2 regions of the Faecalibacterium sp. Marseille-Q4896 genome follow, and region 1 is predicted to be linked to the other one. Evidence: predicted binding sites of a transcription regulator. Region 1 holds the regulator's gene; the other holds the start of a gene.
The links. Region 1 encodes Rex, which represses fermentation and respiration genes when NADH is low (regulators of the CRP and FNR family bind a similar motif). Its sites were predicted from a motif close to ATTGTTAANNNNTTAACAAT; they were not measured.
Positions count from the first base shown of each region.

Region 2: coaD (pantetheine-phosphate adenylyltransferase) is a predicted target of Rex. The motif match lies at 2,354-2,373, and genes of this name have one in related genera.

Region 1 is NZ_JAFREG010000002.1:289,253-293,298, reverse strand. It holds gene J3348_RS05290 (ABC transporter substrate-binding protein) at 1-559, opposite strand, end outside; gene J3348_RS05285 (thymidine kinase) at 1,160-1,777, opposite strand; gene J3348_RS05280 (redox-sensing transcriptional repressor Rex) at 2,031-2,672, opposite strand; gene J3348_RS05275 (ATP-dependent Clp protease proteolytic subunit) at 2,934-3,614, shown strand; gene J3348_RS05270 (DNA translocase FtsK) at 3,717-4,046, shown strand, end outside.
Region 2 is NZ_JAFREG010000001.1:534,355-538,400, forward strand. It holds gene J3348_RS02765 (enoyl-CoA hydratase-related protein) at 1-324, opposite strand, end outside; gene J3348_RS02770 (acetyl-CoA C-acetyltransferase) at 447-1,664, opposite strand; gene coaD (pantetheine-phosphate adenylyltransferase) at 1,744-2,250, opposite strand; gene J3348_RS02780 (butyryl-CoA:acetate CoA-transferase) at 2,764-4,046, shown strand, end outside.

The DNA.
Region 1 (4,046 bases):
CAGCCTTGTTGAAGGTGGTCATGTTCCAGAAGAAGATACGGCCGGTCATGGAAACGGGCACGCACTGCTGGCTGTTTGCAACGTAGCAGGCGTCCATGGCAGCGGCATCCCACTGGGTCAGATCCAGGAACTTGGAAACAGTGTTCAGGTCCACGAACTTGCTGCCATCAGCAGAGTAGTTGTACAGCCAGTTCCAGTTCACCTGGCACACATCCTGTGCGTTGCCAGCGATGAAGGCAGCTGCCATCTTCTCTTCCCAGCCGGACCATGCGGCGAAGGTGGGTTCGATGGTGATGTTGGTGTGCTCAGCCTGGAACTCCTTGATGGCGTTCTGGTAAGCCTCGTGACGGCTGTCGCCGCCCCACCAGCTGATGGTCATGGAAACAGGGCCGTCAGACAGTGCCAGGCTCTCGTCTGCAGAAGCAGCGGGAGCGGAAGAAGCGGTGGAAGCAGCAGAGCTGGATGCGGCAGAGTTGCCGCCGCAGGCAGCCAGAAGGCCGGCAGCGCCCACAGCGCCGGTGACCTTCATGAAATCACGACGAGAAATTGCCTTGCTCATTTTCGTTCTCCTCCTAAATACAGAAAACATCATCTCGCACGGGGGTTCTGCACATACCCCGTTGTATACAATTATGATAACAAAACAACAACCAAAAAGAAAGACGCAAATTGCAGATATCTAAACAAAAAACGTACAAATATTGCTCTTGTTTTCGCGCGAGAATTGACGCCTTTGCTGAAATGAATAAACTTGGCTCGAAAAACTGTGCAACATGTATACTTCGCCATTTTGCATAGAAAACTGGGATGCATCATAGGGGGAACGTCGAATTTTGCAATAATTTTGTAAACATTCCGTTTCAGAACGTGGAAGCGTTGCATACATTGTGGACGAACACCAGCTTAAAAAGCCCGGATGGGAGTCTTTGAACTGATATATCAATAGCGCAAAAAATGTTCACTCTGATATATCAATTGTTTGCGGCGGGCATCCGGCACCGGTCTTCGGGCATGGAAATCGGTGCTTTTTCGCCCTTTTGGGAGGTGAAGAAGCACCGACAGCAACATATTTTGCGCTGCTGCGTGGACTGCGCCTGTGGGCCGGGAATAAAAAAGAAAGGCTGCCGTGTCGTTGGACACAGCAGCCTTGTATACAAGCTTATTCGACCCGCGAAGCAGCTTTTTCGGCGTAGAACGCGCGCTTTGCCTTGAAATAGCACTGGGGGCACATGCTCACGTACTGCACATCGTTTTCCAAATCGATGGCCACCTGCTCGCCCTCAAAGACGAATCTGCCGTTCACCCTGCGGCAGTTGCAGATGGCCTTGCGGCCGCAGGTGCAGATAGTCTTCATCTCCTCGATGGTGTGGGCCAGCTCCAGCAGGCGGGTAGAGCCGGGAAAGCCCTTGAGCGAAAAATCTGCCCGCAGGCCGTAGCAGATCACCGGAATGTTCAAATCCACCGTGACCATGAACAGCTGTTCTGCCTGCTGCGCAGTGAAAAACTGGCTCTCGTCGCACAGCACGCAGGCCAGCGGCGCACCGTCAGCGTTGGCCGTGCGCACGGCCTCGAACACGTCCGTCTCCGGCGGGATCAGCAGATCAGCCTTGCGGCGCACGCCCAGACGGCTCACCAGCTCACCGCCGCCCTTGGTGTCCACCTGTGGCTTGAGGATCAGCACCCGCATCCCCTGTTCTTCGTAGTTGTGGGCTACCTGCATCAGGGCGGTGCTCTTGCCGCTGTTCATCGCGCCGTAACGGAAATACAGTTTTGCCATTTGAAAAACTCTCCTTATAGAAGAAAAGACTGCTGCACTTATTTTTATTTTTAGCGTCCTCGCCCTCTCAGCTTCGCGTTGCTCAGCAGCTCTCCCAAAGGGAGAGCCCTTGGCAAAACCGGAAACTTGACCATACTGCCAAAGCCTCTCACTCTGGGAGAGGTGGCATTGCGTTAGCAATGACGGAGAGGGCGAGCCCGCTGCTCTTGTGCAACAGTCTCTATTTCTTTTTATTTACTATAGATAGGTATATTCAGTCCTGATTGCGCAGGCGGTAGCCAAGGCTCATCAGGCTGTCGCCCAGATGGACGTTCTCCACCACCACATCGGGATACGGCACAGAGAGGTCATAGTGGGAGAAGTTCCAGAAGCCCTCGATGCCCAGATCCACCAGACGGCCGCTGACCTGTTCCGCACCGTCGCGGGGCACACAGAGCACTGCGACCTTGGGGTGATGCTCGGCACAGAAAGACTCCAGCTCGTCGATATGGCGGATCTGGATGCCGCTGATCTCCTTGCCCACCTCGCTCTGTGCCACATCAAAGGCGGCGATCAGGCGGTAGCCGTTGGTGTCGGTGGTGATAAAGCGGCTCACTGCCTTGCCCAGACGGCCGCAGCCGATCAGGATGGTGGGCAGGCGGTCGCCGTTGCCGAACAGCAGGCCTTCCAGAATGGAGAGCAGGTTTTCCACCGAGTAGCCAATGCCCTGCCGGCCATTCACATCGCCGATGCAGTTGAAGTCCTGCCGTACCTGCGAAGCGGTGGTGCCCATCTGAGCAGCCAGCTCGCGGGAAGAAATGCTGTTGATGCCGTCCGCCTGCAGAGAGCACAGATAGCGGTAATATTTGGGAAGACGCTTGATAACGGGAAGCGAAGCCCTTGCAGGAGTGTTCATAGAATACTTTCTCCTTTCGCTCTATCGCAGTACTTGCCGCAGCTGCCTGCTTTACAGATGCGGCACAAAGAAACCCCGATCCGTTTACGGGTTCATATTGCAGATATTACAGTCAATTATTTAAAGTATACTGCACCGATGGAGAATGTCAAATCATTCTCAAAAAATTTTTATGAAATGTTACCGCTTTTTTGCTGCAGCGGGTCTGCATAGCCCGGCACAGGCTGGGGAATGCTGACAGAAAACGCAGGGGGAAAGCATATGAACGATGAAACGCAGCTGACCGACGCGCGTCGGCTGGAAAAAGAAGAGATCGAGGATTTGGGCACGGTCACGCTGGCCCGCGGGGAGCATGTGATCCACTGCCTGACCGTCATCGGCCAGATCGAAGGCCATTCGGAAGCGCCGCAGGGCCAGAAGACCACGAAGTATGAGCATGTCATCCCGCAGCTGGTGGCTGCGCAGGAAGATCCTCGCATCGAAGGTCTGCTGGTGTTGCTGAACACGGTAGGTGGTGATGTGGAAGCGGGCCTTGCGCTGGCGGAGCTGATCGCCAGCGTGTCCAAACCCAGTGCAACGCTTGTGCTGGGCGGCGGGCACTCCATCGGTATCCCGCTGGCGGTGAGCGCCCGGCGCAGCTTCATCGTGCCCACAGCCACCATGACCGTGCACCCGGTGCGGCATTCCGGTGTCATTCTGGGGGTGCCGCAGACCATGCGCAGCTTTGAGCAGATGCAGCAGCGCATCACCGGCTTCGTAGCGGCCCACAGCGGCATGACCGAAAAACGCTACACCGACCTGATGCTCCACACCGGCGAGCTGGTGATGGACATGGGCACCGTGCTGGATGGACGCCGGGCCGTGAAGGAAAAGCTCATTGATGAGCTGGGCGGGCTTTCGGATGCGCTGGCGTGGCTGTATAAAGAGATTGAACGCAAATGAAGGCCGATTTTGTACAACAATAGGTTTGCCATTTTCTTCCCTGCGTGGTACAATAATAAAATCAAATAGTGTGTCTACTACAAACGCGGGGAACAAAGAAACATGGCAACAAAAAAACGTAAAACGACAACACGGCGCGCAGCATCGCGCAAAAAACGCGCAGAACAGCGGCTTCCGGCAGGGCTTGGCACCCTGTTTGCAGGCCTTTTGCTGGTGGTGCTGGCCTTTGTGGAGGGAGATTCGGCATGGAAGGCCCTGCACGATGTGCTGTTCGGACTTTTTGGCTGCGGCAGCTTTGTGCTGGGCGCGGCAGTGTGCTGCCTTGCTGTGCAGTATACCCGGGGCGAAGACCTTCTGCCCAAGATCTTCAAGCTGGTTCTGGGGCTGGTGTTTGCCTGCGGCACGGTGATCGTTTTTTCCGATATCCAGCCG
Region 2 (4,046 bases), on a different contig from region 1:
GCCGCCCAGTGCAAAGCCGTTCACGGCTGCAATAACGGGAATGGGGAAGCTCTCGATCATCAGGAACACATCATTGCCCAGCTTGCCGAAGGCCTCGCCCTCTGCCTTGGTCATGGTGCTCATGGAACCGATATCTGCGCCTGCCACGAAGCTCTTGTCGCCTTCGCCGGTCAGAACAATGCAGCGGACAGTCTCCTGATCCACAGCCTCAAAAGCTGCCTTCAGATCTGCCAGAACTTCGGGGTTCAGGGCATTCAGTGCCTTGGGGCGGTCGATGGTGATGATCTCAACTGCACCCTGCACCTCGGTTTTTACAAATGCCATTGTGAAAACCTCCTATTCAAATCTTATCAATTATCACAAACAGCCCCCGGACGGAGGAAAGGCTCTCCGGTTCCCTTCCCCGTCCGGGTCTGTCATTCAGTCAGGATTCCAAGAGGTGGAGCTTAGTCCATCTCAACGATGGTAGCGCAGCCCATGCCGCCGCCGATGCACAGGGTAGCCAGGCCCTTGTGTGCACCGTGATGCTTCATAGCATACAGCAGGGTGACCAGGATACGAGCGCCGGAAGCGCCGACCGGGTGGCCCAGAGCAATTGCGCCGCCGTTGACGTTCACCTTGCTCATATCAAAGTTCAGAGCCTGGCTGACAGCCACAGACTGAGCAGCAAATGCCTCGTTGGCCTCGATCAGATCCATGTCAGCAACAGTCAGGCCGGTCTTTGCCATGACCTTCTTGGTAGCGGCGATGGGGCCCAGGCCCATGACTTCGGGCTCAACGCCTGCCAGAGCACCGGCGACCCAGGTAGCCAGAGGCTTCACGCCCAGCTCCTTGGCCTTCTCCTCGCTCATGATGACCAGAGCAGCAGCGCCGTCATTGATGGCGGAAGAGTTGCCGGCGGTCACGATGCCGTCCTTGGTGAAAGCGGGCTTCAGCTTTGCCAGCACTTCAGGAGCGCTCAGACGGGGGCCTTCATCGGTATCGAACACGGTGTCGCCCTTCTTGCCCTTGATCACAACGGGAACGATCTCGTCCTTGAAAGCGCCGTCCTTGATGGCCTTGTCAGCCTTCAGCTGGCTGTTGTATGAGAACTCGTCCAGCATCTCACGGGTGATGGGGCTGTAGCCGTACTTCTTCTGATAGGTCTCGTTGGTGCAGACGTTCTCAGCGGTCATGCCCATGTGCTTGTTGAAGCCGCAGGCATCCCACAGAGCATCGTTGACCATGGTATCCACGATCTCGCTCTTGCCCATGGGTGCGCCCATGCGGTAGCCGTAACGAGCCTTCTGCAGTGCGAAGGGAGCCATGTCCATGTTCTCCATGCCGCCTGCGACCACGATGTCAGCATCGCCAGCCTCGATCATCTGAGCAGCCATGTTGACGCAGTTCAGACCGGAGCCGCACACCACGTTGACGGTGACAGCCGGGGTCTCGATGGGCAGGCCAGCCTTCAGAGCAGCCTGACGAGCGACGTTCTGGCCCAGACCGGCCTGAATGACGCAGCCCATGTAGACATGATCGACCTGCTCGGGAGCGACGTTTGCACGGTTCAGAGCTTCCTTGATGACGATGGAGCCCAGCTCAACTGCGGGAACGTTTGCCAGAGTGCCGCCGAACTTGCCAATAGCGGTACGGCATGCAGATGCGATAACGATCTTTTTCATGTGAATAGCCTCCTGAATTGTGTATGTGTTACTTTTCGTAAGCCATTTTTATCAAAACGCCCGTAAGCGCTTTTACAAATTAGGTCTCGGGGTCTTTTTTCTGCCGGATCAGCGCATACTTTTCGTTGACCGCCTTTTCCACATTGGGTGTGACGAACTTACCGATGTCGCTGCCGTAGTAAGCTGCCTCTTTTACAATGGTGGAAGAAAGGTAGCTCCACTTGATGCTCGTTGCCAGAAACATGGTCTCGATGCCGGGCATCAGTGCGTGATTGGTCTGCGCAAGCTGGATCTCGTTTTCAAAATCCGTCACCGCCCGCAGGCCCCGCACCATCACCGAAGCGTGCCGTTTCTTGGCGAACTCCACGGTCAGGCCGTCGAAGCTCTCCACCGAAACATTCTGGATGCCCTTGCAGCATTCCTTTAGAAGCTCCACGCGTTCCTCCACGGTGAACAGCGGATTCTTTGCGCTGTTGTTGAGCACCGCCACGATCAGATGATCGTTGATCTTTGCTGCGCGCTTGATGATATCGAGATGCCCTTTTGTGACCGGATCGAACGAACCGGGATAAACTGCTGTTGCCATCGTCTGGTGTCCTCCTTGAGCGCTGTGAAAAGCGCGTTTTGGTTCTGCCATGATAGCACTTTCCAGTCTTGGGTGCAAGATTTTTGTGCAAGCTGTACGTTTTATCGTTAAAATTTAAACAATCAATGTCGTGCTGCATCGCAGCTGCCTGCTACGCTATAAGTAAACCATATCGTCAAAATTTTATCAAGTCCTTTTGCAAAGATTTTGGTTTTTCAGTACCAAACAATCGTCCAAAAACTCCGCGAATTTTGTCCATATTGCCAGTCGGTCAAAATTTTCTCGATAAACTATTGATTCTGCACATTGTTAATGTTATAACTAAGTTGTGCAGATCTGCTGCCCTGTCCGACAGCTGCCTTCTGCTGGTTATCAGGATATCATCCGCCTGTGTCAGAGCTGTGTTCAAATTGCCAACAGGTGGTAAACATCCTGCAAAGATTTGTCCGTGCAGGAAGAGTAAATGATAAATTTACAATTCCTTTATGTTATTATAGGAGAGGATGGTTTATAATGGATTTTACGGAACTGTATGCTCAGAAGAAAATGACCGCCGCTCAGGCTGCCGCACTGGTCAAAAGCGGTGACTGGGTGGATTACGGCTGGGCTGTGAACACCCCTGTGGCGGTGGATGCCGAGATCGCAAAGCGTCTGCCTGAGCTGGAAGGTGTCAACTTCCGCGGCGGCATCCTGATGTGGGTGCCCGCGATCTTCCAGATCGACGATCCCGCTGCACACATGACATGGAACAGCTGGCATATGGGCGGCATTGAGCGCAAGGCCATTGCACAGGGCTTCTCCTTCTACTCCCCCATCCGTTATTCCGAGCTGCCCCGCTACTACCGCGAAAGCCCGGATCCGCTGGATGTGGCGGTGTTCCAGGTGACCCCCATGGACGAGCATGGCTACTTCAACTTCGGCCCCAGTGCATCTCATCTGGGTGCTGTGTGCGAAAAAGCCAAGAAGATCATCGTTGAGGTCAACAAGAACATGCCCCGCTGCCTTGGCGGCATGGAGAACTGCATCCACATTTCTCAGGTCACCGGCATCGTGGAAGGCGAGAACCCGCCCATCGGCCAGATGGCCGCTCCTGGTGCTGCTACCGAAGTGGATCTGAAGGTTGCCAACCTGATCGTTCCGCAGATCCCCAACGGTGCCTGCCTGCAGCTGGGCATCGGCGGTATGCCCAATGCCATCGGCAGCCTGATCGCACAGAGCGATTTGAAGGATCTGGGCGTGCACACCGAAATGTATGTGGATGCCTTTGTGGATATCGCCAAGGCCGGCAAGATCACCGGTGCATGCAAGCAGCTGGACAAGGGCCGTCAGGTCTACGCCTTCGGTGCCGGCACCCAGAAAATGTACGATTACCTGAACGATAACCCGGAGTGCATGTCTGCACCCGTGGACTACACCAACGATATCCGCAGCATCTCCGCACTGGATAACTTTATTTCCATCAACAACGCTGTGGACATCGACCTGTTCGGTCAGGTGAACGCCGAGACTGCAGGCCTCAAGCACATCTCCGGTGCCGGCGGTCAGCTGGACTTCGTTCTGGGCGCATACCTTTCCAAGGGCGGCAAGAGCTTTATCTGCCTGTCCTCTACCTTCTTTAATAAGAAGACCGGCCAGCTGGAGAGCCGCATCCGTCCCACTCTGGAAAACGGCAGCATCGTCACCGATACCCGTGCCAACATCCACTACCTGTGCACCGAGTACGGCTGCGTGAACCTGAAGGGCCTGACCACCTGGGAAAAGGCCGAAGCTCTGATCAACGTAGCACATCCCGACTT